3 regions of the Nitrincola sp. genome follow, and region 2 is predicted to be linked to each of the others. Evidence: predicted binding sites of a transcription regulator. Region 2 holds the regulator's gene; each other region holds the start of a gene.
The links. The regulator FliA, encoded in region 2, starts transcription of late flagellar genes. The targets are predictions, from matches to a motif close to CTAAAGTTNNNNNNNNNNCNGCCGATA.
Positions count from the first base shown of each region.

Region 1 (10,625 bases), on a different contig from region 2:
AGGCATCCGATTATGATCTGGTGTTCACCTCTGAGACGGACTTTAGATTGACACGCCTGTCTGATGGCAAAACCTGGACTCAGAATGCTTTTGATATACAGGCTTCCGGTAGTGATGTGGATGGCGAAATGCAGTTCTGGTTCGATCCGGCGGCTGGTGATCTAGTGTTGCAAGTAGATGGTATGCGCATCAATGCCGACAAAAATAGCCCCTTTGCTATTAATGAACGTTTTTTGATGCAGCCAACACGCACGGCAGCAGATGATATACGTGTCGATATTGGCAGTGGCCGTCAGTTGGCTTTGGCCTCTCCTGTCAGTATTGCAGAGAATCCCAGTAATGGCGGAACAGGTAGCGTGCTAGTGCAGGTTTCTGAAGTTGTTCCTGCCGAAACTAATCCGATGGATGCTTTGCAGCACCTCTTACCTGATAGTGAACATTCTATTGAACTGATCAAAACAGCAACTGGCTATGATGTGAATCTATTGGATGCCAGTGGTACACCTGTCGCTATTCCAGCTCTGGATATTACTGCTGATCCAGCAAACCCCAATCAGTTGATTATCCGCAACAGTGATGCAACCTTGTCTGGAGAAATTCGTGTCGATGTCAGTGGTGCACCGCTGGATGGTGATAGCTTTACTATTAATTACAACTTTGAAGTTGACGGTGTCACTGGTGATATTTCCAATATAGGGGTGTCAGATAACCGCAACGGTATTTTACTGGCCGATCTTACCAAGCAAAAAACATCTCTGGATGGCACTTATCAGGAAACATACAGCCGTATAGTAGAGCGTGTGGGTATAACCACAAAAGTTGCGCAAATGGATTCAGCCGCCTCTCAGGCTGTGCTGCAGAATTCTGTTAATCAACGCGAGGAGATCAGTGGCGTTAATCTGGATGAAGAGGCTGTAAAACTGATCCAGTTTCAGCAAGCCTATCTGGGTGCCGCACAGCTAATCACAGCATCTCAGAGAACATTTGAAGCACTGATCAATGCCGTTTAAGGGAGACAGATCATGAGACTTTCAACACAACAGTTTTTCATGCAAAACCTGAGTAATGTACAGCAAAGTAATGCTCAGATTTTTAAGTATCAGCAACAGATGTCAACCGGTAAAAAGCTTTCAAAGCCTTCAGATGATCCTTTGGCGGCAACGCAGATCAATAAGTTCGAGCGTGCTATTGCAAGGAATGAGGTGTTTTCACGTAATGTAGACGTCTCCGAGCGGCGCTTAAAGCAGGAAGAGTCGACACTAACATTAATTACTGAAACGACATTGCGCATTAAGGATTTGGCAATACAGGCGAACAATGGAAGCTTGACTCCAGCAGATCAACGTATTATTGCCGAAGAGCTGAAGCAGTTAACCGGCCAGCTTTCCGGGGCAGTCAATACACAAGATGCACAGGGCGAATACCTGTTTTCCGGATTTAAAGGTCAAACACAACCCTATCAGCTTAATGCAAGTGGTGATTATGTTTACCGGGGTGACAGTGGTCAGCGTTTCTTGGATGTAGGTGAGAATACCAGCATTGCTGCTACTGATCCAGGTGGTAGCATTTTTGGTACCGGAGAAGATAATTTACTCAATGCTGTCAAAGAGATGGCTGCAATCCTTGATGACCCCAACTCTGATATGGATGCGTTCAATAATGAGGTGGCCAAGGTCGACCAATTCTTTGAGCAAACAATTACAACTCGGTCGCAGATTGGGGCGCGTTTAAAAGTATTGGAGGATCAGCGAGAACAGCTTGCTGACATTAAGCTTTTTACACAGAATACCTTATCCAGCTTCCAGGACACGGATTACTATGAAGCGACAAGTAAGTTGATGCTGGAACAGAATGCGCTGGAAGCAACCTACGCGACCTTTGGTAAAATACAGCAGTTGACATTGTTTAACTATGTTAACTGAGGCGACAGGCAATGAACGACGAAGATTTACAGCGATTAACTAGCATCCTGTTAGAGCAGCTGAAAGCGCTGGCTGAACAACGTATTGATGATATGCAGCTGCTGGAAGCAGAGAAAACAGAGCTGCTTCAAACCTTGAAAGATGTTCAAGTACTGAGTGTACCTCAGCGTGGGCAGTTGGAGACTATCCTCACCCAGCAGCGTTATCTGGAAAGCTTGTGTGTCGAAATTCGTGATGAACTCGGTGACCGCCTGAAAGCCCAGCTACAAAAAAATAAAGCCGTTAAAGCCTATGAGCAAGGCGGTTTTTAATAGGTGTGTATTTGTTTAAGCAGGCAGAATGCTACAAGTTTTGCTAAAGTTATAGTTAAACTTGCCGATACTTGTGGCTAGAGTCTAACAATAATTCATGCCGGAGCTGGACAACAAGCCCCGTGTTAGAGGGAGTTTATCATGTCAATCGATACCAGTATTAATACCGGTGGCCTGGATCGTTCAGCCAATCAGAACCAGACTGCTGATATAGGGCTTCGCAACCAGCGTCAGGCGGGACAAATTGAAGCCCGTGCAGTTGAGTCTGTGCAGCAAGCTGCAGAACAGCGCCGCATGGATCCAGAGCGTGAAGCCCAGGCTGTTCAGGAAGCGGCTGATCAGATCGGCGAATTCTTGAATGTTATTAACAGCGATTTAAATATTTCAGTTGATCGGGATGTTAATCGAACTGTAGTTAAAGTCATTAATCGTAGTAGTGATGAAGTAATCCGGCAGATTCCATCAGAAGAGGTGTTGTCTCTGATGCGCCGTATGAGTGAAATCGCTAACCAAACATCAACCGGTAATGCATCCGGTATGTTGCTGTCGGATCAGGCATGAGCTGACAACACAAAATTTAATGGAGGTTTACAATGTCAGGTATTTCATTTACGGGTGTAGGATCGGGTATTGATACTAAAACCATTGTAAACGTTCTGGTATCCGCTGAAATTCAACCACAGCGTGATCAGCTTTCTACACGTAAAACGACATTAGACGCACAGTTATCAAGCTTTGGTCGTCTTAAAAGTGCGTTGAGCGAATTTCAGTCAGTACTTGATAATCTTAAGTCACCGGACAAATTCCAGGTGCGCTCCACTACGGTTGGCGACGAAAGCCGCTTTACCGCCACGTCCAAGTCAAATGCACAGCCTGGTGAGTATCAGGTATCTGTTGAGAACTTGGCAAAATCACAGCGTTTGATGACAGCGGATAATGCTTTTGCCAGCAGCAGTGCTGTGGTGGGCAGTGGAACACTGACGATCAGTACTGGCGGAGCCTATGATCCAGGTCTAGAAAATGGTTTTACAGTGGATATAGATCCATCTGCGGCGACGTTGGATGATATTCGTAAAGCCATTAATAATGCTGAAGGTAATGATAGTGTTACAGCCAGCATCGTCAATGTAGATGATGGGCTTGGTGGTACTCAGGCCCGCTTGATTCTCACGGCGAGAGAAACCGGAATCGCGAATGAACTAACCATAGCAGTTTCACCCGGTAGCGATCCAGGTTTGTCAGCATTGGCCTCCGGTAATCTTGAAGTTTCCAGAGCGGCGGAAGATGCCGTAGTTAGGGTTAATGGCTTGACTGCTACTCGGTCAACCAATGAGATCAGTGATGTAATTCAGGGTGTTACGTTAAATCTGAAGTCTGAAGAAGTGGGTGAAGAAGTCAGTCTGACTATTGGTACAGACAACACCGCCATTGAGAAAAATGTACAAAGTTTCGTTGATGCGTATAACAAGCTTCAAGGCGTGCTTAAAGATATTGCTGGTAAAGATACCAGTGGTCTTAGGGGCGACTCTACGGTGCGCATGTTAAGCTCACAAATGCGGTCCTTGACCTCATCAGAGGTCAGTGGCACGGATCCTGAATCAAGAATTCTGGCGCAGGTTGGCGTCAATATAGACAAAGATGGCAAAATGAGCCTGGATAAAGAAGTGCTAAATGAACGCCTGAATCAGGACTTCGACAGTGTGTCGACGCTGTTTAGCAGCGAAACAGGGATTGCTTCTCGCCTGAATGATTTCGTAAAACCTTATACGCAAGCGGGTGGATTATTAGACAATCGTACCGAAGGGGTTAACTCAAGGTTACGAAGCCTAGCTGACCGTGAAGAGCGATTGGATATACGAGAAGAGAACCTTTTTAACCGTTTGTCGCGTCAGTTTAATGCCATGGACAGCATGGTGGCACAGATCAATAGCAACGGCGCATTTTTGACGTCGCAGTTAAGTTCGCTGCAATACTAAATCTAACAGGGTTTAGTGCTGTAAGGAGGCTTTAGGGTCTCCTTTTTTATTAGAGGCATAGGGCAACGGTATCCTGTTGATGATATCGTCCCCATCACCAATATGAGAACAATGTAATGAACAAAGGCATCGGACAGTATAAGCAAATTGGCGTAGAAACAGCCTTGGTGAATGCAACGCCACATCGATTGATTCAGATGCTATACGAGGGCGCACTAACAAATCTTGCCAACGCTAAAGGCGCCATAACCAATAATCAGTTGGGTTTACTGTCGGAAAGCATCAAAAAAACATCCAATATACTAGTGGGCCTTGAAGAGGGGCTGGATCTGCAAAAAGGCGGCGACATAGCCGCAAACCTGCAGGCACTGTATCGCTACATGCAAACAGAACTGATAGCGGCGCAAGCCGCTCGCAGTGAACAGAAAATAGATGCCTTGATCAGTATTTTTGTTGACCTGAAATCAGGCTGGGATGCTATTGATCCTGGTAAACAAACAGCCGGTGAAGAAAGAACAGACGAAAGTTGAAAAAAATGCTCAAGCGATTACAAATGTGGCCGATAACTTAAATCACAAGAGACAATTTCTACGCAAATTAAAGCGTAACTGAGGAGATAAGACCATGTCTAATGTAGTCGCAACAAACCTGTTCTCATTGAACGCACAGCGTAACCTGGCAAATAACTCTATGGGCATGAATACTGCAATGGAGCGTCTGTCTTCCGGTTTGCGAGTCAATGGAGCCAAAGATGATGCTGCTGGCCTCGCTGTTGCAGAGCGTATGAATGCACAGGCCCGTGGTATGAACGTAGCCATCCGTAACGCAAGTGATGCAGTATCCATGGTACAAACTGCAGAAGGTGCTTTGCAGCAAGTAACCGACACACTGCAACGTATGCGTGAGCTTGCAGTACAGTCTGCCAACGGTACTTATGATGATGAAGACCGTGAACTGATTGAAACTGAGTTTGCATCTCTGCAAGAAGAGTTAACTCGTATTGCCGATGTGACCCAGTTTAATGGTCAGAAAATTCTGGATGGTAGTACATCCACTGTTACCTTCCAGGTAGGTGCTAATACGGCTGCTGGTATAGATACCATTGACGTTGAGTTTACTGATGTCAAAACAACTGTGTCAGGTATGGGTAATATCAGTACCGCCGCTGGAGCAAATACAGCTATCGGCAATATTGATACAGCGCTTGATTCAATTGCTGAAGCAAGATCTACTTTCGGTGCGGCTCAAAACCGTTTTGAAGCTACCATTATCAACCTGCGTAATGCTGAAGAAAACCAGCAAGCCGCACGTAGCCGGATAATGGATGCCGACTTCGCTGCAGAAACCGCCGCTTTAACCAAAGCGCAAGTGTTGCAGCAGTCAGGTATCGCCATTCTGGCTCAAGCAAACCAGGCACCACAGGCTGTACTTGGGTTGCTACGTTAAGAAAGCTCAAACTAAAAAAGCCTTGGTTAATACCAAGGCTTTTTTTTACTCCAACTTTGGAAGCTCAAAAGATTGCTTGGCATCCATCGACGGGTTGTCTTTAAAGCGTGCATACAGCATTTTTAAGGCAAGTTCATAATAAGCTGTGGGTTTGTGGTTGCTAACTTGGTTTTGCTTGTTAAGGGTGATTTCTAAAGTATTTAAGCAAGTATCTCTAAAGTCTTTATCTTGAATGTAACGATTAGCAATAGCGATAAATGACGCATCATCCTGCGCGATCAATTGCTCTAACTTTGCATTGGTTAAATGCAGTGCTGAAATTTGGGATGCTTGACTAATACCACGGTAAGCAATAATCGGTGTACCTGACTCTAATGCCATTTTAGCCGAGCTGTGGTTCCCATAAGGGAAGGTATCAAGCAACAGATCGGCAAGATGTAGCCTTTGTCTATGTTCAGCAAAATCCACCTTATCCGCAAAAACAATTCTAGAAACAGATAGGTTGTTGGTTTTCGCTTCAGCTAATATGTTCTGTCGTCTGTGTTCGTCAGCGGCATAGATCCATAAAACAGTATCCTTATTTTGCTCAAGTAAACTGCACCAAAGTTTAAATATCTGCCTGGTGATTTTATGAGGTTCATTAAAAGAAGCAAGAATGAGTTTGTCTTCAGGTAGATTGAAATCAGCTTTAGTTACTTTTCCAAGAAATTCATTTTTTCTAAAAGGCGCATCTGTTATGTGTGGCTGAATGATCAATGACTCAGAATAATAGGGAAGTGTTTTTTCAGACAAATAGAATTTGTTGACAAGCATATAGTCATATATGTCAGGCGACCCTGAGGTGGAAGGATAGCCTGTGTGATGCATTTGAATAGGAGCTGGTCGATAGCTCATAATGTTACTGCGACTGGCTGATGTATATAGTGTTAGGTCAACTAGGATGTCAATTTCATGGCTTGTTATGAGTATGGCGGCATCACGATCACTCATTTTGCAAATGTCATGAAAATTTGAGCCGGCTTTTATGTTTTTGTAATAGTCAGAGCCATCGTCTGGTCTGTATGAAAAAACATAGGGTTCGAATATGTCTCTGTCAAGACTATTCAGTAAGGGTAGAAATATATGTGAAACAATATGCTCGCCAATATCGCCGGAAAGGTAACCTACTCGAATTTTTTGATGATTTTTATACGGCTTGAATCGTTCAGTTAAGGTTATATCTTTAGCTGGCATTATAGAGAGTGATGTTAAAGCAGCTATCTGTGCATGCTTTTTAAAATCATCAGTCATGGAAAGTATAAAAAAGGCTGCAATAATTGTATCTAGGCTATTCACCTTGTCAATTATAGAAAGAACAGGGTCGAGCTCTGAATCCACGTAATCCCACTCATTTAAAAAGCAAGCACATAGTAAATTGTAAAAGCGTTTTTGTGTGTCTTGTTTATATGTTGGGTGGAGAGTGAATAGTTTTTTGAAGCTTTTATGTGCTGCTTGAAATTGTTTGGCATCAAAGCTAAGTAATGATAAGTTGAGAAGGGTTTCAGGATTTTTGCTATCTAGCTCAAATGATTTTGAAAGTAATTTAAAGGCGCTTTCATAGTCACGGGTTAGTTGGGATTTTTTTGCTTTTATATTGATGATACTAGGGTCTGAGTTGCTTTTCGGAATATGTGCTTCGATAATGTTGTCGAATAAGTAAAATTTATTGATTTTGTTTGAGCATAATAGAAGGTAGTCAAGTGTAAACACTCTGGTGTTGAGTGTGCATGCCTCTACAGCCGCCGTATATGCATTAAGTGGTTCATCAGCCTGCAGAAGTGTTCTTGAAAGAAGTGCCCAGAATCTGAATTCGGTAGGAATGATTTCAATTGCACATAACAGGTTGTTAAGCGCATTGTTTGTGTCTTTGTTTAATAAAGAGTGAAATGCAAATGCATAGTGATAGTATGCGAGCTCACCTACATCAATACTCTTAGGCTTCTGCTGTATCAAAGCGTTTAGAATATCTAATTTGTCTGTGGTTAAGCATTTGTTTGCATAAATATTATTGCTTGCATAAGGGGACTTAAGGTTGACTATTCCGGGGTGTCTTTTGGTCTTTTTTAAAGCTTCAGTGATTTTGTTATCAGCTGCTTTTTTAGCACCAATTTTTCTTAATGTAATGACTGTAAAAGCCCATGCTGCTGTATTTGCGGGGTCTATTTTCAATGAGACTTCAAAAGCCGAAAGCGCTTCTTTTAGTTTGTTATATCGTAATAAGTATTTACCAAAGGCAAGTGATGTTTCTATCTTTATATTATCTTTGTTGCTTATTTTTATTACTTCAAAGGGGATGCTATTAAATTGACTGTTTTCATAAAGATCGATAATCTTTGGTATTGATATGTCTTTAGGGCTTTTCTGATATATATTTATCGTTTGCTCTAGTATCTTGCTATAGTCATCGTTATTTTCTGTACTGTGCTTGTGCATCAGTGTACTCCATTTTTTACTTATGCAGTTCGATTCTTTCTTAACTGTACATTAGGAAGGTTGGTGATTTTTTACCAACATTTATTATTAGTAGATAGATGATGCATTACTAGATTAACATTTGGGATAAGTGTGAGTCTAGTTCGCTGAAATCTTTTAGACCTAACGACTTTAGAAATTCAAACTCATAACCGAACGTTTCGATATAAAAACCATACGGAAGACAGCTGCTTTGGGGTAGTGGTTCTATATTGGTTTTGAGTAAGGCTGATAACTCTTCAATAGTTGCAGGTTCATATGTTGCTCCCTGTCCTTTGTAGGGGCTATTCCCAAGTAAGATAGAGGGTCTACCTAAATATGTTGCTTCAATTCCAGTGGTCGAAAGAAAACTAACGACCTTATCAGCCATGCTCATTAGGTTGTAAGAGCTGATCTCTGAGTGTGATGGGATTGTTATTACATTTTTACCGCTGAAGCCATTCCAAAAATCACGATCAGCAACTGACTTTTCTTCATAATGTGGATGGACTCGTAATATTAGATCATATTCATCTTGCTGTTCAGCCCAGTTTGCCATAAATGCAACAGCATCTCTTTGATTCTTGAAAATATGGCTCACACTGATTTCTGGGTGTAGTGAAGCGAATTCATCTTCGCTGGATATGAAAAATGCTATAAATTTTTTCTCAAAATTAATCCTGGAATCTGTAAATTTTTGTGCATATTTATTTTTGGTATGTTTTTCAAAAAAGTCATGAGCAATGCTTTCTTTTTGCGTCTTATTTAAGTCTGACGAGTTCCAAAGCTCTAGTATACTTTGCCTGTATTGGATGAAATCATGTATTCTGTGCGGGAGTATGCATAGTTTTTTTCTATAGTTGAATCTTTCATAATACAGGGTGGTGTTTTTTGGAGTTATTGTAGATATTGGAAATGTGTTGTAATGTCTGCCATTATATATATAGTAATGAGTGTATTTTTTATTTGTTGTATTAAAGTTTTTGAAGGATAGGTAAGTGAAAAGTGAATATTTTATATAAGCAGTGATTTCATATCTGTGTTCATTTATATCTGGGTTGATGCATCTTGTTTTGGATATTAGGTTTGATAGTATTGGTACTCCCAAGTTGTAATGTTTATAGGTTAGTGAACTTAGATCTTTGCAGCTATTAATTTCTTTTGATTTTTCTGTAGAAAAAGATATGACTTCATTTTGTTGTGGTTTTGATAGTGAGCTTATGCCAGCATAGATGCTTATTTTTTCTTTGCTTATGCCTATCTCTTCTGTTATTAGTTTGGTTATTTTGGTTAGATTGTGCTTGTGAGCATCGCCGATGATTAAACAAGCTGAGTTATTGCCAGGGTTTTCGTTTTCAAGCCTATATAGAACTTCAAGAAATGTTCCATATATAAATGGTTGATTTAGATCGGTACAGATTATCAAGTTTTCAATTTTTGATGGCAAGGCAAAACCCTTTTGTCGGCTTTAAGTGTTGGGGTTGTTTTTGAGTGGAGAATGCTGATTTTCAATGTATGCTTTTATTGATTTCAGCGTATGATCTATATTTTTTGTTGGCTTCCACTCAATGATTTTTTCTGCTAGAGATATGTCCATCCCAAAACTTTTTTGCTCTTCTGATTTTTTGGTATGAATTAAATTATTGTCATGTGCATGTGAGAAAGTTGCTTGTAAGCACTTTTTGGCTAATTCATCTACTCTTATGGGGTTTCCTGATCCAATATTTAAAACTTTTGGCCATTGTTCAAAGGAAGATTTTAATAGTTTAATTACAGCTTCGGCTGCATCTTCTATGTCTACTAGATCTAATTTTTGTTGTCCACCTAAAACGGTTATATTTGATCCTTCCATTAGTTTGTGAATCATTAAGTGCGGCAGCTCTGCTTTCCGCATTATAGGACTCGCTCCAATGATTTGTGAAAATCGCAGAGAGGTTCCAAATGTTTGTTTGTTAAATTCTGACAAAGAGTTTGTCATCAGCTCACTTGCCCACTTTGATTGGGCATAGGTTGTTTCAGGGGATGCAGGCATATACTCTGCCCAGGGCTTTGTGTAATTGGTCCCATATACGGCCTGAGTTGAAGCATTGATAAAGCCCGTAACTTGGAACTTTATTGCCATATTTATAATCTTCTGGGTGAAGCTTAACGATTCTGCAATTTGCTCATTTGTATTTCCCGGTCTTGCAGATGCTAAGTGACAGATTACATCAATGCTACCTAAATTTAGTTGACCATTATCTAGCGTAGAAATATCCATTACTGAAATATTTGAAGGCAGTGGTGGTTCTATTTTTTTACTAAATCTTGACGGATCTCGTACCAAAGCAATAATTTCTGAAACATTTTCTGTTTTAATCAGTTTTTTTAATACAGCACGTCCCAGATAACTATTGGCACCTGTAACCAATACTGTCAGTCCATTTGTATTTTTGACATGAGTACTTGTTTGTTCCAGGGCATTTTTTATGAATTTGTTT
Region 1 is NZ_JBLXDN010000008.1:139,405-150,029, reverse strand. Features, by position in the region: gene flgK (flagellar hook-associated protein FlgK) at 1-1,010, shown strand, start outside; gene flgL (flagellar hook-associated protein FlgL) at 1,023-1,922, shown strand; gene ACN0R1_RS08535 (hypothetical protein) at 1,934-2,233, shown strand; gene ACN0R1_RS08530 (flagellar protein FlaG) at 2,375-2,794, shown strand; gene fliD (flagellar filament capping protein FliD) at 2,827-4,209, shown strand; gene fliS (flagellar export chaperone FliS) at 4,326-4,739, shown strand; gene ACN0R1_RS08515 (flagellin) at 4,834-5,655, shown strand; gene ACN0R1_RS08510 (tetratricopeptide repeat protein) at 5,701-8,127, opposite strand; gene ACN0R1_RS08505 (hypothetical protein) at 8,237-9,592, opposite strand; gene ACN0R1_RS08500 (NAD-dependent epimerase/dehydratase family protein) at 9,614-10,625, opposite strand, start outside.
Region 1: a site for FliA is predicted at 2,277-2,303, ahead of ACN0R1_RS08530 (flagellar protein FlaG). Genes of this name have one in related genera too.

Region 2 (10,625 bases):
CTCTTGTGCCACCCCTTCTCTTGCCAGCCGACCTCGCGCATCACTTCCTGGCTGACTTGGCGGGGCGGAGGTACTGGAGCGGAAAACCCGACTGCTATCGCTTTTAGCTGGTGGTGGATTTCGGCCAAATGAGGGCGCACTGCTGACTCGGCGTGATTTACCTAGCGCAACTACACGTTCAATAAGCTCCTGACGCAATACACTGGATCGATCCATCCAGGCACGTATGTCTTTAGATAGATAATCAGCCGCGCCCGCTTCCAATGCCTCAAGGGTGACACGTGCTCCTTCATGCGTCAACGAAGACAGCATCAGTACATTGGTTGGTGACTGACGCATAATCTGCCTCACCGCCTCTATACCGTTCAGCTGTGGCATCTCGACATCCATGGTGATCAAATCAGGTCGCAATTCCTTTGCCTTTTCCACAGCCTCGCGACCATCAACAGCAGTACCGACTATTTTGATGCGTGAGTCGCTACTCAGCGCCTCTTGAATCCTGTTACGAAAAAAACTGGAATCATCAACAACCAAAACCGTCACGGCCATTTGATGCTGTTCCTTTTATAAGTCAGTATCATGAGGCAGCATAACGCTTCAGTAGATTAGGAATATCAATGATTAGTGCGATACGCCCGTCACCGGTGATAGTCGCACCTGATAAACCCTGAGTTCCATGTAAAATCGAACCCAATGGTTTGATAACCACTTCTTCCTGTCCTACCAACTGATCGACAACAAAACCGACGCGAGTTGTACCAACTGAAACGATCACCACATGCCCCTGATCCGGCAACGGCTCACTTTCACAACCTTTCACCATCCAGCGTTTAAGATGAAACAGTGGTAAAGCCTGATCACGAACGATGACCACCTGCTGCCCATCAACAATGTTAGTTTTAGTCAGATCCAGATTGTATATTTCATTAACATTCACCAGCGGCAGCGCAAAAGCCTGCGCCTCCAGTGTAACCATCAAGGTCGGCATAATTGCCAAGGTTAACGGTACTTGAATAGCTATCTGAGTACCCTGCCCAAGGATAGAGTCAATTGCCAAGGTACCATTTAACTGGGTGATCTTGGTCTTGACCACATCCATGCCCACACCACGACCGGATACATCTGAAATCTCGGTTTTGGTGGAGAAGCCGGCATGAAATATCAGGTTAAAACACTCCTGATCTGTCAAACGTGCCGCCGACTCGGTATCGAGCATGCCCCGGTCCACAGCCAGACGACGCAGCTTTTCCGGATCCATCCCAGCACCATCATCACGAATGATCAGCAGGATGTGATCACCCTCCTGCTCAGCCGAGAGCAACACACTGCCTTCACGAGGCTTGCCTAACTTTTCCCTGACATCTGGTGCTTCAATGCCATGATCGACTGAGTTTCTGACCAAGTGAATCAAGGGGTCTGCAAGTGCTTCCACCAGGTTTTTATCAAGATCAGTCTCTTCTCCACGCAGCTCAAGACGAATCTCTTTTTTCAGACTACGGGACAGATCGCGTATCAGCCTTGGGAAACGACCAAATACTTTTTTCACTGGCTGCATCCGCGTCTTCATAACCGAGGTTTGCAGGTCAGCCGTTACCATATCCAGCGTTCCCAGGGCTTTGGCCATTTCTTCGTCTTCGCGTGCCCCACCGAGCCTTACCAGACGATTTCTGACCAACACCAACTCACCGACCATGTTCATAATCTTGTCCAGCAACGCCGTATCTACCCTGACGTTACTTTCCTGCACTGGCTTCTGCTGAGCTGGCACGGCACGAGGTGAATCAACGGGTTTCGCTAGTGACTCTGCTGGTACAGCCAGTTCATCTGATACAGGTACCGCTTGGCTATCCATCGGTTCAGATTTAGATACTTCAGCACTGGCACTTGCCTGAGCAGCGGTAAATGCACCCTGACCTTTTGATTGCAGTTCATCCAGCAAGGCTTCAAATTCATCCTCAGTGATTTCATCGCTACTCGTGGCAGCCGCTTGAGTTAACTCATCATGCTTACCTGGCCCTTTGCCAGCACCATGCAACTCATCCAGCAGCGCATCAAATTCATCTTCCGTGATCAAATCATCAGAATCTGATGACGTTGCAGCTGCATCAGCACCAACCAGATCCCCTAATAACTGATCAAACTCATCATTGGGGGTATTGGGGTTAGCTGACGTAACGGGTTTGGCCTTAGGAGCCGCGGGCGTCGATTTTGGTGACGCGGCAACCGGTTCCGGCACCTGTCCCTTGGTATAAGCATCCAGTGTATCGAGCAGAGATTGTGGCGCTGCCACTGGCTCTTTGCCACCACGCACCTGCTCGAACATCAGATTTACCGAATCCAATGCCTGAAGCACCGCATCCATCAGTGACGGAGAAATACTTAGCTCACCATTCCGCAGCAGGTCGAAAAGGTTTTCAGCTTTGTGGCAGCAGTCCACCATAGTGTCAAGCTGCAAAAAGCCGGCTCCACCCTTGACCGTATGAAACCCGCGAAAGATCGCATTCAGCAGATCCCGATCATCAGGGCGCTGTTCAAGTTCGACTAACTGCTCTGACAGAAGCTCAAGTATCTCTCCTGCTTCTACTAGGAAATCTTCAAGAATTTCCTGATCAACATCCAAACTCATAGCGATCTCCTAATCAAAACCCAAGGCTCGAGAGCAGTTCATCCACATCATCCTGACTACTGACTGCACCGGCTTCTTTCTTTTTGAGCTGTGGCCCCTGTGCACGTATCGCATCCTGATCCTCATTGGAAGCATCCCCATGGGGCATTTCGATACCGGTGAGACGCTCCACCTTGGCCGCCATATCCATCAGTTTGACCAGCTGTGATTCAACCTGGGTCATCAAGGTAATTACCCGTCGAATCAGTTGACCGGTAATATCCTGAACACTTTGGGATACCAAAATATCAGTCAAGGTGGCACGCAGTTCTGCTATTGTTTTTTCGGATTCATTTTTGACATCGCAAGTACGGTCATAAACACCGTCCAGTGCTTTGAAATCGCCCTCTAACTGCCCCACCAACAGCAGCAAATCACGAAAGCGCTCAGACTGCCCATCCAGACGATCTACCAGACTCAGCGAACGATCTACCCTATCCATGGTTTCATGCGAACTTTTATCTGTCAGCTCTATAACATAAGCCAACCGATCAGAAGCATCCGTCATTGCAGTCATACTGCCAGCATCTGTCGACGGAATTTTATCATCAATATCGGAAGAGAAAGCCTTGATAGCCTCGTGAAGCCCGCGGGTTAAATGTCCGACTTCATTATAGAAAACCTGATGCCGAGCTTCCTGAAGATCGTTAATTATCTCCATTGCATGACTGAGGTTTCCTCGGTCAATCGTCTCGACCAACTCTCTGGCCATCTGTCCAAGCAGATCGTCTAGGCCATCGTATTCAAGTGAGGCTATCTTTTTTTTCATTATTCCATCTCTTGCCGACTACTTCAGGTGATACGTTCAAATATTTTTTCGATTTTTTCTTTGAGAACGACAGCCGTAAAGGGCTTGATCACATAACCATTCACGCCGGCTTGAGCGGCTGCAATGATCTGTTCACGTTTGGCTTCGGCCGTAACCATAAGCACTGGTATATGTGAAAGCTCTGGATCAGCACGAACTTCTTTGAGCAGATCAATACCGGTCATACCCGGCATATTCCAGTCAGTTATCAGAAACTCAATACGGCCCTGCTTAAGAATAGGCAAGGCTGTTTTGCCATCATCAGCCTCTTCCACGTTGGTAAAGCCTAGATCTCGCAGCAAGTTTTTGATTATTCGTCTCATGGTGGAAAAATCATCCACAACAAGAATCCTGATGTCTTTTTTCACAAGACACTGCCCCCCCGGCTTTCTACAGTAAAAGATAAGCGTGCTAAACCTATACTAGACAGGCCCGACACGGATAACAAACAAAAATCACTGCCAATCACGTAACCGCCCCTTTAACCGCAGCGCGGCCTGAGTATGAATCTGGCTAACCCTTGACTCACTGACACCCAGAACGCTGCCAATTTCTTTTAAATTCATCTCTTCATCATAATATAGTGCCATCACTAATTTTTCGCGCTCAGGCAAATTACCAATAGCATCGACTAAAGCCTGACGAAATGATGCACTCTGAAAAGACTCATCCGGACCAGGATCATCACCTTCAAACTGCATACCCACTGAGTCATCTTCATCATGGCTCAGCTCATCTATACTGAAAAGCCGACTATCCAGCGAGTCTTGCAACAAAGCATGATAAGCCGATACAGTTATCTGCAGTTCAGCAGCCACATCAGCATCTGATGCGTCCCGACCGGTACGTAGCTCTACGACCCGAATCGCCTCACTGACACGACGGCCATTACGGTGAACCGAGCGTGGCGTCCAATCTCCTCGACGAACCTCATCAATGATAGATCCTCGAATGCGGATGCCAGCATAGGTTTCAAAACTTGCACCCTTGCCAGGATCAAACTTTCTGGCGGCTTCCAGCAAACCGATCATACCAGCCTGCACCAAATCATCCAGCACAACACTGGATGGCAGCCTAGCCAGCAGATGCTGAGCAATACGCTTCACCAAAGGACCATATTGCTCCAGCAGTTCATTACTGGTTTTAAATTGAAGCTGATTATACATACAGCCTAAGTTTCCAGTATCCAGTTAATGTCGCTTGACCAACTGCTCAACAAAAAATTCCAAATGACCACGTGGTGTTTTTAACACCGGCCAGTTGTCTACCTTATTGGCCAACTGCCGATAAGCTGCAGAGGCCTTACTGCCTGAAAATGCTTTTAAAACAGGCGTTTGTTTCTGCACCGCTTTACGAACAGCCTCATCATAAGGTATTGATCCGACGTATTGAAGCGTTACATCCAAAAACCTGTCAGTAACTGTGAGTATTTTATTAAACATGTTACGTCCCTCGGTTTCCGAATGGACCATATTGGCCAGTATCCGAAAGTGGGTCATCTTATGATCACGGTTCAACATCTTAATTAAAGCATACGCATCGGTAATTGACGTAGGTTCATCACAAACAACCACTAATACTTCTTGAGCCGCCTTAACAAAACTAACCACCGACTCCGATATACCAGCGGCCGTATCTATGATCAGAATATCCATCATATCGGCAATATCATTAAAGGCATGAATCAGTTCAGCATGCTGATGCTCTGATAAAGCCGTCATAGCCTGTGTCCCTGAAGATGCAGGAACGATAGACATATTCTTATCCACTTTAACCAGCACCTCAGCTAGTGAGCAGCGGCCATCAAGCACATCGGTAATATTCTTTTTTACTCGCAACCCCAGCAACACATCCACATTAGCAAGTCCCAGGTCCGCATCCATCAACACAACACGCCGCCCCATTTCACTCAGCGCAGCCGACAGATTCACTGAGACGTTGGTTTTACCGACCCCGCCTTTACCACCGGTCACGGCAATTACTTTTACTGGATGTGCCTGCTTCATGAATTCCTAACCCGCCCTGAACATTTGACTGTCGGTTTCACTGTCGGTCTCGGAACCTGTATATTGCGCCGCAAGCACCGCTCGGCTGACCAAATCCTGACGCTGAGCCACAATCAGATCATCCGGTATTTTCTGTCCATCAGTTACATAGGCCACCGGTAAACGGCGTTCTACCGCAAGCGTCAAAGCATCCCCGATACTGCCAGACTCATCCAGCTTAGTCAGCACACACGCATTGAGCTCAAGCTCCTGGTAATTAGCCCAGGCTTTTTCTAACAACTGACGCTGACTAGAACAGGACAGCACCAGAAGTTTTTTTAGACGAACCGATACGGATGCCAGCATCTGCTTTTGTTGCACACCTTCCGCATCACCCGCATTCATACCTGCTGTATCTATTAGCACCAGGCGCTTACCACGTAGCGACAACAACACCTCATCGAGATTATGGTTTTCATCCACCACACGCACGGGCACATCCAGAATACGACCAAATGTTTTCAACTGCTCATGTGCAGCAATTCGATAACAATCCGTAGTCACCAACGCCAAGCCTGAACTGCCATGCTGCAGCACATAACGCGCCGCCAACTTCCCTATCGTAGTGGTCTTACCTACACCGGTGGCACCTACAAAGGCAATCATACCGCCACGGGCAATGTATTCTTCCCCAACCACAGGCACTGAATCTGCCAGCCGCGCCAGGGTGTTTTTCCAGGCCATCTCGGCACTCAAGTCCGGCTCAATGCTGGCAGTCAACTGGCGAATCAATCTTTCACCAAGACCCAATGCATGCAGACGGGCATGCAAGGGCGTTTCTGCGACACGATCAGGCACCACATCTGGAGCCGCCAACGAATGCCGTCCCTGACCCAGTTGCTGCTCCATCATTGTTCTGAGCTGCTGTATCTCCTGCTGCATACTTTTAACCAAGCGATTGGATTCTTCATCGGCAGATGATGATGCCGGCATCGTAGTGGCTGAACCCCAAAGACTGTCTGGCTCTTGGCTGTGCTCATTTGAAATTTCTTTACGTGCCTGCTCTTCCTGCCGCGTTTTCAGCGACTGTAATATAAAGCGCAGGTCTTCATCGTCTTCAGCATCTATTTGTCGGTTAACAGTCTGATTGACTTGAGGTTCAGGCTGTTCGGCCCGACGCCGAGCTTCGGATATGCGCACCTGTGCACGTCGAAGTTCCGATGCTAACGCATCATCCGCTACCGCATTACTGGGCACAGGAGCGACAGGACGATTCTTTGGCTGATTACGCTGCTGATTGCGCCGAAGCTCAGCCTGCGCCAACTCGTAGTCCTCTTCTCGTGCAGCAACCACCTCAACACCGCCGGCAACACGATGATTGGAGATAATGACAGCATCCGCACCTATCTCATCTCTGACCCGCCGCATTGCCTGACGCATATCCGGCGCAAAAATGCGCTTAACTTTCATAACAATTCCTTATTAGCCAGCTGCTAAAAGCCCGCATACCCCTAGGCATTACCACCTCCGACTGTAGCCACGATCGTCACACGCTTATTCTCTGGTATTTCCTGATACGACAGCACGTGCACCTGATGCTCGCCATAGCGTACAAACCGAGCCATCAGCGGTCGAATCGGTGCTGCCACCAGCAACACTGAAGGTTTACCCATCATTTCCTGCTGCTGTGCTGCCTGCCCTAAAGAAGTTTGCAAACGCTCAGCCATACCAGGCTCCAGCACCAGTGTCTCGTCATTCGGGCCGCCTTGCTGCATCGAACCCAGCAACATCTGCTCCAGCGATGGATCCAGGGTAATGACTGGCAATTCCGGATCAGAACCATTGATACTCTGCACGATCAGCCTGGACAAGGCAATCCGTACAGCGGCTGTCAGCGACAAAGGGTCCTGCGTTCTGTCTACGGCTTCTGCCAGAGCTTCTGCGACAGAACGAAAATCTTTCAAAGAGACCTGCTCCATCAACAAGTTCTGCAGCACTTTCAGCAACACACTGATCGACAGCTTTTTCGGCACCAGTTCTTCAACCAGCTTCGGTGATGATTTGGTGAGCATATCCAGTAGTTGCTGAACCTCTTCATGCCCCAATAGGGCATGTGCGTTACTTTGCAATATCTGATTCAAGTGCGTTGCAACTACAGTACTGGCATCCACTACAGTATAACCCAGAGTCTGCGCATGCTCCTTTTGACCTTTTTCTATCCACACCGCATCAAGACCAAAGGCTGGATCTTTCACCGATACACCTTTTAGGGTTCCAAAAACTTGCCCCGGATTGATGGCTAGCTCTCGATCAGGATAAACATCGCCCTCACCACTGATAACACCCATCAAAGTTATCCTGTAGGCACCCGGCATCAAATCCAGATTGTCACGAATATGCACTGAAGGCACCAAAAAGCCCAGATCCTGGGATAGTTTTTTACGCACCCCTTTAATCCGGCTCAACAACTGCCCACCCTGCATTTTATCTACCATGGGTATCAGGCGGTAACCCACCTCTAACCCGACCATATCAACCGGCATTACATCATCCCAGTCCAGATCACGACGCTCCTCAGACTGCTCGGGTTCGGCTGCATCCATTTCAGCCACCGACGACTCAGCCGCCAACTGCTGCTGACGCCGAATAATCAACCAACCAGCACCGCCAGCTGCTGCAGCGAGCGATAAAAATGCCAGATGCGGCATACCAGGGACGATACCCATTAAAAAGATAACGCCAGCAGCAACAAAAAGGGCCCGGGGTGAACCAAACATCTGGCTGAACACCTGACTCCCCATCGCCTCAGAGGAGTTTGCCCGAGTAACCATTACGGCCGCCGCCGTGGAGAGCAATAAAGAAGGGAGCTGCGCTACCAGGCCATCACCAATAGTGAGCAACGAATAGTTACGCATCGCGGTGTCAAAGTCCAAGCCGTGCTGGATGATACCGATTCCCAGCCCGCCTAACAGGTTAATGATCAGAATCAAAATACCTGCAACAGCATCACCACGAACAAATTTTGACGCACCGTCCATCGCACCATAGAAATCGGCCTCCTGGGTAACCTCTTGCCGACGTATGCGTGCATCATCCTGGGTGATCAAGCCGGCATTTACATCGGCATCAATAGCCATCTGTTTACCCGGCATCGCATCCAGCGTAAACCGCGCACTAACCTCAGATATACGCCCAGCACCTTTAGTCACAACAACAAAGTTGATAATGACCAGAATCATAAAGACCACGATACCAACGACGTAATTACCGCCAACAACCACTTCACCGAAGGCTTGTATCACCTGCCCAGCAGCAGCACCACCCTCATGACCGTTTAACAGCACTACACGGGTTGAAGCGACATTTAGTGCCAATCTAAGTAAGGTGGCTGCCAGCAAAATGGTAGGAAAAACAGCAAAGTCCAGCGGGCGCAGGGCATAAATACACACCAGCAAAACCACTATGGACAGGGCAATATTGAAGGTAAAGAATACATCCAGAAGAAAAGTCGGCATCGGCAAAGTAACCATTGCCAATACCACAAGCAGCAGCAACGGAATGCCCAGGTTTCCCCGACTAATACTTCTGGCACTCTGCAGAATGGCTGCTCTATCCACGTCACCTACCGTCAAATAAATGTCAAATAACTGTTTACCAATCAAACCATCGGTAAATTTATGCATATTGTACAGAATGCGTCAACTTAATGACACAACTATACGCCTCTGTATTTACTGCAAAAAATACGCCAGTTATTCGTCTCGACGCAGAGCATCAGGAATATCCAATTGATGATCTCTTGGCGGTGGACTGATAGATTTACCTTGCCCGGCATCCCTGAGCTGAAACACATAGGCCAGCACCTGGGCTACCGCAGTATAAAGGCCGGACGGAACCTCTTCATCAATTTCCGCCGCATAGTAGAGGGCTCGCGCCAAAGAGGGTGCTTCAAGTACAGTGACACCATATTCCTGAGCCACTTCGCGGATTTTAAGTGCCATAAAATCGACACCCTTGGCAACAACAATCGGTGCATCACTCTGACTCTGATCGTAACGTATAGCAACAGCATAGTGAGTTGGGTTGGTGATAACGACGTCAGCTGTTGGCACTTCTTTCATCATCTTACGCTGTGACATTTCATACTGTAGCTGTCGAATTTTACTCTTAACCTCGGGCTTCCCTTCGGTGCTCTTCATCTCATCCTTGACTTCCTGCATAGTCATTTTCAGCTTTTTGTTATAGTCGTAGAGCTGGAAGGGCACATCCACCAGCACAATAAAAATCATAGCGGCACTAATCACCAGGAAAGCCCAGGCCAAAATGCTGACGGCATGAGCCATAGCTGGATTAATAGCCTCAGCGGTGAGACCAATCAACTCTGGTTGCAGCAAATACACTGCAAGAATAGCAATAGCCCCCACAACGACCACTTTACCCACAGCTTTAAACAGCTCAATTAGTGACTTTAATGAGAACATGCGCTTGATGCCTGCAATTGGATCCAAGCGACTGCCTTTTGGCTGCAAGGCTTCACCGCTAAAATTCCAACCACCTAATGCGGCTGCCGAAAAAACAGAGGCCAACACCACTAACAAAAAAAAGCCCCACAAGCTGAAAAAAGCGCCGTATAGCGAAATATAAAGATGCTGCAACATAAAGGCGGGGTCTGAAATAGCTTCGCCACGCACTGAAAAATTAAACCTAAACACCCCCAACATGGCCGCGGCGACACTCGGACCAAATAATAAGGCTGATGCAGCTGATGCCATCAATAAAGCCAGTGTACTCAACTCTTTTGAGCGTGCTATATCACCCTTTTTCCGCGCATCCTGAATGCGCTTTTGCGTGGGTTCCTGCGACTTTTCCTGACCTGTATCTTCAGCCATGACTTACCCGCTTATTGGAGGCAACATACTCTGCACAAAGTCCAGCACATAATGAGTCGTTCGTATGTAGTGATCGTAAAAAGTCGGTAAAAAGATCCAATGCATAATCAAACCCATCAGCATGGTAAACGGAAAACCTATAGCAAATATATTCAGCTGTGGTGCGGCCTTGGTCATCACACCAAATGCCAGGTTAATAATCAACAAGGCAGTAATCGCAGGCAGCGCCATCAGTAATGCAGCAGCAAATAACCAACTGAGTGATAACACCACCCGCA
Region 2 is NZ_JBLXDN010000016.1:1,698-12,322, forward strand. Features, by position in the region: gene ACN0R1_RS12700 (protein-glutamate methylesterase/protein-glutamine glutaminase) at 1-549, opposite strand, end outside; gene ACN0R1_RS12705 (chemotaxis protein CheW) at 578-2,626, opposite strand; gene ACN0R1_RS12710 (protein phosphatase CheZ) at 2,640-3,434, opposite strand; gene cheY (chemotaxis response regulator CheY) at 3,458-3,829, opposite strand; gene ACN0R1_RS12720 (RNA polymerase sigma factor FliA) at 3,929-4,639, opposite strand; gene ACN0R1_RS12725 (MinD/ParA family protein) at 4,664-5,479, opposite strand; gene flhF (flagellar biosynthesis protein FlhF) at 5,486-6,928, opposite strand; gene flhA (flagellar biosynthesis protein FlhA) at 6,970-9,141, opposite strand; gene flhB (flagellar biosynthesis protein FlhB) at 9,211-10,347, opposite strand; gene fliR (flagellar biosynthetic protein FliR) at 10,351-10,625, opposite strand, start outside.

Region 3 (10,625 bases), on a different contig from region 2:
CGTTAAGTTGCACCAAGGCTGACCCGCATTGCATGATGCAATTTTGGTGCTTCAAAACGCCCGCTCCCCCAGCGGGCGTTTTTTATACGTGCTTCACTCCCACATTAGGCGCAATCTGCTGCGCCTTGGCCAAACATATCAAACATCAGTTCGCGGCCTAATGAGGTTAAGACAAACCGGCCATACTCGTTAAAGGTGGCCGCATCACTCTCCTCTAATACTCGCTGGCAAAGAGACCAGCGTGAATGCTGTCGATTCAAGGACGCCAGCTCTTGACGAGATAAACCCCGCTGCGCCAGGGTGATGGTTTCAAGCACGTGTCCACTCTCGTACATCAATTCCGCGACGCTAGACAGGCAATGACGCAGGCTACGCTGTACGTGGAAAGAGGCAGTGGAGGCGGGGGATAACGCTTCGGCGGGCATGAGGGAACGCTCCTGCAGTCACAACAAAATGGGTGTGCTGCAGTGCATTATAAAGCAGGTGTTGGGTTAGACCAAGGTCTATGTGGCATGCTGCTTAACGGTATTCGATACGGTGAAATGTGAGGCAGAACTGTCAAAATTCTGCAGCTTTCCGAGAGTAAGCTAGGAGTTGCGGTGTGGGGCGTATAGAGATAGCGGCATATTATGTTACTTATTTTTACATATTAATACTGAAAAATTCGCCACACTATTCAAGTTAATGGGCATCTCGCCGAATGGTTATAAGATATAGCGACATTTGAAATCTGTAGACATTAGATTACTGTACTGCGCTAGGAGATATGTTGCCTCTTAATTAGGAGCGGCTGATAGCGAGCAAAACGCGTAGTAAAACGCACTAAGAAAAAGGCATTTTATGGCTTCCATCACATCATTAGGTATTGGTTCTGGCTTGGATCTCAATGGTTTGTTGACCCAGCTCCAGCAAGCGGAACGCGCCAAACTTGAGCCTGTTCAGCAGCAGATTGAAACAGAGCAGGCACAAATTTCAGCCTATGGGCAATTGCAAAGTGCTTTGTCCGCTTTTCAAGCTTCTACTAAAGCGCTGAATGAACAAGAAGCTTTTGAAAGCCTTAGTACTAGCGTAGAAGGTGGAGCGGTCACGGCGGTTAGCAGCAATGAAGCACAGCCGGGCCAATATGACATCCAAGTAGATCAATTGGCCACGGCCGGTAGCTTAGTAACGGAGCGCCTGGAAGCGCCGGACACTGCCCTGGTATCTGGCTCGCAGTCGCTGACCTTTGCTTTGGCAGAAGGCACTATAGACCCAATTACGCTTGAAGATGGCAGCACCTTGGAAGATATGCGCGATGCCATTAATGCACAAAGCGATGGGCGTTTAAGTGCTTCTGTCATTAATGATGGTGAGGGCTACCGTTTATCTGTGAACGCCACTGATACCGGTGCTGACGCTAGCATTCAAAGCACTAACTTTTCGCAGATTCTAGATGCTGGTGTAACCACCAGTGACACCCAAGTAGTGCAAGCTGGCCAAGATGCTGCGTTTAATGTCAACGGCATTGATATCGTCAGCGCTAGCAACCGGGTTGAAGGCGCTATTCAAGGCGTGACGCTGACGCTCTCTGAAGCCAATGCCAGCAGCACCTTGGCGGTCTCCCAAGATAGCGATGCGATTCGTGAGCAGATCACTTCCTTTGTTGATGACTACAACACGCTGAAAAACACGATTGGCAGCCTGACCGCCTATAACGCGGAAAGCGATAGTGCGGGTGAGCTTAATGGTGACAGCGCCACACGTGCAGTCGAAACCACCTTGCGCCAAGCGCTGAGCAGTCGAACGGAGGGGGATGGCTTCAGCATGCTTTCAGATATTGGCATCTCACTGCAGTTGGATGGCACCCTAGAGGTTGATGATGACCAACTGAACGGCATTATCGCGAACCAACCTGATCAACTGGCGGATTTCTTTGCAGGGGCATCTAGCGAGGGTGGTATGGCAGGGCAAATTTCAACAGCGATTGAGCAGCTCATAGGGCCAAGCGGACGACTGGAAAACGCCGTGACTAGCTCTGAGAATCGCGTAGCGTCGTTAAACGATCGTTTTGCCACCACCGAGAGCCGAATCGATCAAACGATTGAGCGCTATCGAGCCCAATTTGCAGCCATGGACAGCATGGTGGGGCAAATGAATCAAACCAGCGCTTACCTGACTCAGCAGCTTGCAACGTTAGGGCAAATAGGCCAAAACTAACCTTATTAACTTTCTCCATCGCGGCCTAGAGCTTTCTCTAGGCCTTTTTTGTAGCTTAACTCCTGCTGCTAGGCTAAAGTTTTTTCCCACTCTGCCGATAACCTACTCAGTCTATTTTTTTAAAATTAAAAGGAGCTGAGCCACATGGCGACGATTACCTCTCTTGGCGTTGGTTCAGGTTTGGATTTGAATGGCCTGCTGACTCAGCTGCAAGCGTCTGAGCGGCAGAAGCTAACGCCGCTTACGCAGCAACAGAATACTCAACAAACCAAAATATCGGCTTATGGCCGCCTGCAGTCGGCAATGGATCGTTTGCAAGAATCGATTACTGCATTAAATGACGCTTCTACATTTAAGCAGCAAAAAAGCACGGTGACTGGCGAAGGAGTAAGCGCAACAGCGGGGGAGTCAGCAAACGCTGGGCGTTACGACATCAACGTGACCCAGTTAGCACGGGCGGGCAGCGTAGCGTCTAACAGCGTCACGATGGATCAAGTACTGGCGGCCACCGATACCACGCTAACGCTAGATTTTGGCGCCACCTACACCAATGGCACCTTTGACCCTAATGCGCCGGCCTTAAGCAGCAAAACCATTAATATTGCCGCAGGCAGCACCTTGGCCAGTGTCCGCGATCAGATTAATGCCGATGCAGAGTCAGGTGTTACCGCCTCTATCGTGAACGACGGTACAGGATTTCGGTTGGCACTGAGCTCAAAAGAAACCGGTAAAGAAGCGTCTATTACTGGTTTCTCAGGCCTAGACGGCCTTGCTATGGATACCGCTACACGCCGCGCCGGCCAGGATGCGGCGCTAGAAGTGAATGGTATCGCGATTACCAGCAGTGGAAATCGGGTGGAAGGCGCTATTCAAGGTGTGACGCTTGACCTAACATCCGTCTCACAAGAGCCCGTTAGCCTTGTCATTGAGCGCGACGAAGAGTCTTTAAAAGAAGCGATTAATGAGTTTGTCAGCACCTACAACGAAATGAAGTCTACTGTAGGCCGCATGACCGCATTCAATGGTGAAGGAGAGACGTCTGGCGAGCTGCTAGGCGACCGAACCGTACGCACAATTGAAACGCGGCTAAGCCGTGATGTGACAAACCCGCTAGGAAGCGGTGACTTTACACGTTTGGCTCAGTTCGGTATCGCGATTGATGAGCGTGGCCGTCTCCAGGTAGATGACACAAAATTAGACGAGGCAATCTCCAATAGCCCTGACGCCCTGACCTCTTTTTTTGCAGGTGAGTCATCAGAAGAAGGTTTTGCTGGCAGGTTGAGTGCGACACTCAAATCCATCACCGGCGATGATGGTCTGATTCAAACCTCAGTGAACAATGCAGAGCAGCGCATTGATAACCTCACAGAGCGTAAAGCCAGAATGGAGCTGAGCATCGAGCGCAACATCTCCCGCTATCGTACTCAATTTGCTCAACTGGATGGCATGATCGCCCAGATGAATTCGACAGGCTCCTATCTGGCTCAGCAGTTCAGTATGCTCAATGCAATGCAGAATAATAACTAAGCCTTGTTACATTGTTTTACAAAAAAAGCGCTTAATTTTTTAAAGATTTTGACTGGCCTGCCGTTAATTAAAATAACGGCGGTTAACCGCCGCAAAGCAGGCCTCAAGGCCAGTTAATTTTCAAGGAGCACTTCCATGTCTGTGATCAATACGAACATCACTGCCCTGATCGGTCAGAACAACCTGTCCAACTCTCAGGCCATGCTGTCTAAGGCGCAAGAGCGTCTGTCTTCTGGTCTGCGCATCAACAGCGCTGCTGATGACGCCGCTGGTCAAGCCATTGCTAACCGCATGAGCGCCCAGATCACGGGTATGCAACAGGCTCAGCGTAATACCAACGACGGTATTTCTCTTGCGCAAACTATGGAAGGTGGTCTGAACCAAATCAGCGACAACCTTCAGCGTATCCGTGAACTTGCTACCCAAGCGGCTAACGATACCAACACTGCAGAAGACCGTTCTTCTATCGCTCTAGAAATTGAAGAGCGCGTATCTGAAATCACCCGTGTTGCTAACGCCACTAGCTTCAACGGAATCTCACTATTGAACGGTGCTGATACTCTCAACATCCAGGTTGGTGCTAACACTACTGCAGACGTAGATAACCTGACAGTCAGCACTGTTGATGTAACAGCCGCGACCTTGAACGTATCCGGACTTGATGTCAGCAGCTTCAGCAGCGCTCAAGATGCTATTGATGCAATCGACAGCGCTCTGCAAACGATCGACGATAACCGCGCTACCCTGGGTGCAACGATCAACCGTTTTGAGTCTGTACTTGAGAACCTGACGACTGACGTCACTAACCTGTCCGACGCTCGTTCACGTATTCAAGATGCTGACTACGCCGTAGAAGTATCTAACCTAACGCGTGCGCAGATTCTCCAGCAGGCTGGTACTTCCATGCTGGCCCAGGCTAACCAGACTCCTCAGTCTGTACTGTCTCTGCTGGGCTAATCACCTCGCGGTTAAAGCAAGAAATAGCAGCGAAGGCTGGCCATTGGCCAGCCTTTTTTGTGCTTGTTACTGCGCTACAATTCAGTCAACGGTTAGCAATATTCCCACATAAGGGTTACGAGTAATGGCACGTAAAGGTAAGCAAAAACAGTTTGGTAAGCCAAAAGCACAGAAGGCGGTGGGAAACCATGCCCACGTGTCGGACCTGCAAAAAATTCAGGATGCTATTGATAAGTCAGATTTGACAACTGCCTACCAACTGGCCGATGCATTTACTCAGCAACATGCCACAAGCCCTCATGGTTGGGAAATGTTAGCCAATGTACAAGCTCAGCAGCAGAATCTTAAGAACGCATGTGCCTCTATGCAGAAAGCGATTGAACTGGCCAAAGGTGATCATCCGCTGTCTGAGCTAAAATTGGCCCAGTACGAGCTGTTCGGTGGCGATGCGCACCAGTGCATCAAACGTTTAACAGGCCTGAGTGAAAGAATTCCATCAGAAAAACGCGTATGGGTCTGGCTTAGTAGGGCTTATCACGTTATAGGGCTAAATAAAGAAGCTCTGGTTGCCAATGAAAAAGCGTATGAATTAGATCGTCGATACCCAGATACGCTCGTTTGGCGTAGTCGTATTCTCGACCAGTTAAAGAGGCACAGTGAGTCATATGAAGCATCAGCGATGCTGAAAAAGCTGAAGCCAACACTGGTGGGAGTCAGTAATCATTTGGCTAGCCTTAGTTTACGGGAAGGTGACTATGAAGCGGCAGAGCAACATTTTAGAGAGGAGCTAGCCATTGGGAAAAATGGAGCAGCGGCGTATAACTCTTTCATAGCTAAGCACTATAATCCGGATTACAGTGCTGAAGAGTTGTCTGAGTTGGCCAAACAATTTGAGTCAGAGTATGTGAATGAAAGCAATGTCGTTCGGGCGAGTACCGAATCCAGACAAAGCAAGCGTATTAGAATTGGGCTTTTATCAGGTAGTTTTCGAACGCATCCAGTAGGCCAAATGATTTTGCCAGCTCTTAGAGCCTTGGATAAAAATGAAGTGGAGTTGTTTTTTTATACTACCAATCAAATTGTAGATAAACTAACATTAGAGATTCAAAAAGTAGCGGATAGCTGGGCCTCTGTTGTTGAGTTAAGCGATGAACAGCTAAATCAAAAAATTCGCAATGATAAAGTTGATATCCTTATCGATATGAACGGGGGCGGTGAAGGTTCTAAGTTTTTAGCATTAGCTAAAGAGCCTGCGCCGCTAATGGTGAAGTGGGTAGGTATACTGATTAACACAACAGGTCTTAAGTGCTTCGATTACTTATTGAGTGATAGCATTGAAACACCGAAAAACGTTGATCATTTATATACTGAAAAACTGATTCGGTTGCCAGATGATTATATTTGTTACCATCTTCCAGATTATGTACCTGATGTAACGGGCCTTCCGGCGCTGAAAAATGGTTTTATCACGTTTGGGTGTTTAAATAATCCAGCCAAACTCTCTCGTGAGCTGATAAAAGAGTGGTCGACGTTGATGCACGAAGTGCCAAGCAGCAAGCTACTGCTGCGAGGTATTCAATTCGAAGGCGAGGTGTTTTGCCAACGCACAATAGCGCGCTTTGCAGAGTTTAATATCGGAGCAGAGCGTCTACTACTTGAAGGCCCTGCCAAGCATAAGGAATTTTTGGAAACGTATCAGCGAATCGATATTGCACTGGATACATGGCCCTACTCTGGTGGTTTAACCACCTGTGAAGCTTTAGCGATGGGCGTGCCTGTTGTTACTTGCGTAGGCCCCACCTTTGCAGGCCGCCATAGCGCCACTCACTTAGCTAATGCTGGGTTGCCTGAGCTGGTTACGGATAATTGGGACGACTTCCGCAAACGTGTAAAAGAGTTGACTGCGGATTTACCCAGCCTTGCGGTCATTCGTGCTGCGTTGCGCACGATTTTAAAGGAGTCTCCCGTATGTGATGGCGCACGGTTCGCTCAAAATTTCACCAAAGCGTTGCGTGGCATTTGGCAACGTCATTGTGAAGGTAAGGCTCCAGAAGCGCTGACTTTCAATAAAGAAGGTGAAGCCTGGTTTGCGGATAATGAAGAGGCTATTGAGCTGGTTGAAGTTGAGGCTAGGCAAGAAGCTCCAGAGTCTCTCTCGGATTTGAGTCTTAATGAACCCATTACAGTTATCGATAATGGTACTCTCTTTGCTCGAAGTCCAAGTTTCTCAGCATGGATGAGAACAGGTAATTTCGCGGTTATTTCATTTGATCCGGGTAGTCTGCTTACGAAACAGTCAGAAGAGCTCAAACAACTGGGTGAATGGCACCATTATCCGCATGCCACATTAGGTGATGGTCAGGATGCCTCGCTTTATGCAACCCTTGAGCCAGAGTTGACAGGAACACTGAAACCTTTAGAGGCGCGTCAAACGCAAGACCAAGAAGATTCTCTTCGAGTGTTGTCTACGCTGCCTATCAGTACAGTGCCACTGAATGCTGTTGATGGGTTGCCGGGCGTCGATTTGATGGTGCTAGATCACCTCAATGACACTTTAGCAATTTTGAACAATAGTGATAAATATTTAAAAAATACGCTAGCAATCAAAGTCAAGGCTCCTGTTAATCCCACTCATGCGAGTCAGTCGAGTGTTGCTCATATTTTAAACTGGGCTGCATCGAATGGCTTTAAATGTTACACCATGACAGAATTTGTCTATTCGCCACATCCTGCTATGAGGCACTCAACTTCTCAGAGTGAGGAGCAGCTCGAAAGTGCCTCGTTAGTATTGGTTTCTGAAGATTTATATCGACTCAATTTAAGCCCAGATAGACTTGTTAAAGCTGCATATTTAATGAGCAATGTATTTTCAGCTGATGGCTTGGCTAAAGCGTTGATAGAGAGATACGTAAAAATAGAGGATGAAAATGCGTCTGTCTTACCAGATAAAAGCTTAGTCAAAGAGGTCACTAAAGAAGCTCATCCGAATTGCTTTGTGCACATATGTTTTAATAACATGCACACTCAGTCATTGATTGAGGCTTGTGAAGCGGTAGGCTCAGAGAGCCATGGAAGTAATGTATTTTATGTTAATGAAGCAAGAAGTGTAGAAGGTTACTCGGTCGCATATGGCACGAAGAACGTTACCTTTTTTGATGCGGCTAAAGATTTGTCAAGTGTTGTTATGTATTGTAAAAGGGAGCATGTTCAAGGAGTCTATATACATGGTCTTTTCTTTGATTGGCAGAAAGTGATTCTTGACGAAATTGGTAGCGTTAGAAAAGTAGCCTGGGTCATTTGGGGGGGCGATATATATCGTTATCACGAGCCTACTGATGAGATGCTAAAGCTGGTTGAGAAAGTTGCTTGTGTTGCAACCGTAACACGTGATGATTATAATTTTTATGAACGCTTATTTGGCCAAAAGAAACACTTTGATTTTGCTTATCGTTTTCCTTTTGATGAGCTTGAAAAGAAGTTGCCGGTAAAAAAACAAAAAATAATTGTTGCTGGTAATAGTGGCGATGTTGGGAATAATCACGCGGAAATCCTTGGCGCGCTAGCTGCTAAAGAAGATATTAATGATTATAAAATTATTGTGCCATGCTCATATAATGCTCCTGATGGTTATGTTTTAAAATTACAGCAATATGCTTTATCAAAAGGATTTTCTAAAAACAGCGTAGAAATACTGACTGACTTTATGTCTAAAAGTGACTATTTTGATATGATTGCAAGTGCAGAGCTATTAGTGACAGCCCATAACCGCTCCCAGGCTGGTGCAACTATTAACGCAGCCATTTATTTTGGTACTAAAGTCGTTTTGAAGAAATCTATTTTCCATAGTGAATCCTATATGCAGAACCCTATGTGGAGTAGGCTGTCTGATATGTCCATCCAGTGTGTTGAGTTTTCAGAATTTTTAAACAGCAGTACTATTAATGAGCTGCCATCCAAAGATAGTTCAATAGTCGAGAAAGACAGAGCTAACTTGAAAAAATCCAGAGGTGATGAGGCTCTGGAAAGTAATCTGTCGCGTATAAACAATTTTCTAAAGGGATAAAATATGAAAGAGAATTATCGTAATCATCTTGTAGCTCGTTTGCCACGAGGCTCGGTAGGTGTTGAAGTTGGTGTGCACAAAGGTGATTTCAGCTCCTTTTTGTTAGATTCCTTACAGCCAAAGAAGTTACACCTCATTGATCCATGGAGGTATGAATCAAGTGAGCAATATGATCAATCTTGGTATGGCGGTATGGCCGAGGGGCAAGCTGAACTAGATGAACGATTTGAGTTTGTAAAAAAGAGGTTTCAAGAAGAAATCGTTGTAGGTGCTGTGGTAGTCCATCGCATGGATTCTGCTTCAGCTTTAGAGGCTTTTGAAGCTGAATCTTTGGACTGGGTCTATATCGATGGTAATCATTTGTATGAGTTTGTTCTAAAAGATCTTAATGCATCTTTAGATAAAATTAAGAAAGGTGGTGTTATCTGTGGTGATGATTATCAGTCAGGCGGCTGGTGGGATGGTGGTGTCATAAAAGCGGTCGATGAATTTTGCGATAAATTTTCACTAAGAAAAGAAATAATTGGTAATCAGTTCTTAATTTATTTGTGATTGAGGCAGGGCTTATAAAAGCCCTGCTTTTTTAAATATAATTAAATGCTTCCAGTGCACTGCGTGCATGTTGCTCAAAGGTAAGAATTTGCTCTTGGGTGAGTTCTTTTTTATAAGAGCCAAGGCTGCTTGTATCCACTGGTTGTTTCGTTTTTGCTTTCCATTGTAAAAAATCGATAGGTTCGTCGTTGTTTTTATAAAATTGTAGCATATTATCCGAATAGTCTATATCAAGATGGGCGCACACTTCCGATAGTGCGCGCGTCGGATCGCGTACTAGGTTTTCATAAAGCACGACGCATGTGTTGGAATGATTTTGCATTGATTTAGCCATCAGAGTGCTTTTCGACCAATCGCTAGCAATTTTTTCAATAGACTGAGGGAGTGCCGGTTTATATTTAGAATATATCTTGCTGTCGTCTATTTTGAAATAAGAAGCCGCTACGTCTCTTCCATCTCTTACTATATATATGATTTTTGAGTTTGGGAAAACTTTTTCAATCTTTTCGATTTCATTAATATAGTAGTTGTTTTTGTCACCATGAATCCGTGGTTTTTTTCCTTTTTCTATTGCATAGTAGCTATAGACGATTGATGTCATGCTTCTATAGTCTTTTGGTCGTTCAGTTTTTATTATTGTTAATAATTTTTCTTTTTTTATGTCCCAGGTTTCAATTTTTTTTGTCTTGAAAAGGTCGTCTATGAAGTTGGCATAAGTATTCTGATTATAATCTGGTAAATATGCGTATTTTTCACTTAACCATAACAAAAATCCACATTCAGGTGGTACGACAGTTTCTGGATGGCTATTTAACATTAACCTTAATAATGAAGTGCCTGATCGTGGATTCCCTAATATAAAAAATGGGTCTTTTCTTTCTAGTGTTTTGCTCATAATAAGTCTTTAATGTGTTGACAAATCTTGACGATTGAATTGTATGGAAGATTGGCATGAATAGGCAAGCAAAGCACTCGATCACTTGCAGATTTTGCATTAGGTGTTTCAGATTGAATGTGCCTGTAAGGATTAAAATCTGATATTAACGGACTAAAATACTTTCTAGTAAAGATGTTTTTTTCTTTTAATTTTTCGTGTAGTTCATCTCTTGTTATTTTGCAATCGACCTCAACTAGGATTGGAAAGTATGAATTATTTGTTTTGTTGCTAGGCAGTTTGATGCCTGGAATGCCGTTAAGTTGCTCTATGTAAGCTTGATAGACGCGCTTTCTTTCTGCAAAAACGTGATCTATTTTTGTTAGTTGGAGTAGTCCAAAGGCAGCGCAAACTTCGCTCATTTTTCCATTTTGGCCAGCATGCTGAATAGTGTTT
Region 3 is NZ_JBLXDN010000049.1:6,281-16,905, reverse strand. Features, by position in the region: gene ACN0R1_RS19480 (hypothetical protein) at 105-425, opposite strand; gene fliD (flagellar filament capping protein FliD) at 841-2,196, shown strand; gene fliD (flagellar filament capping protein FliD) at 2,341-3,723, shown strand; gene ACN0R1_RS19465 (flagellin) at 3,859-4,680, shown strand; gene ACN0R1_RS19460 (TDP-N-acetylfucosamine:lipid II N-acetylfucosaminyltransferase) at 4,805-8,743, shown strand; gene ACN0R1_RS19455 (class I SAM-dependent methyltransferase) at 8,747-9,295, shown strand; gene ACN0R1_RS19450 (sulfotransferase family protein) at 9,327-10,190, opposite strand; gene ACN0R1_RS19445 (DegT/DnrJ/EryC1/StrS family aminotransferase) at 10,187-10,625, opposite strand, start outside.
Region 3: a site for FliA is predicted at 3,763-3,789, ahead of ACN0R1_RS19465 (flagellin). Genes of this name have one in related genera too.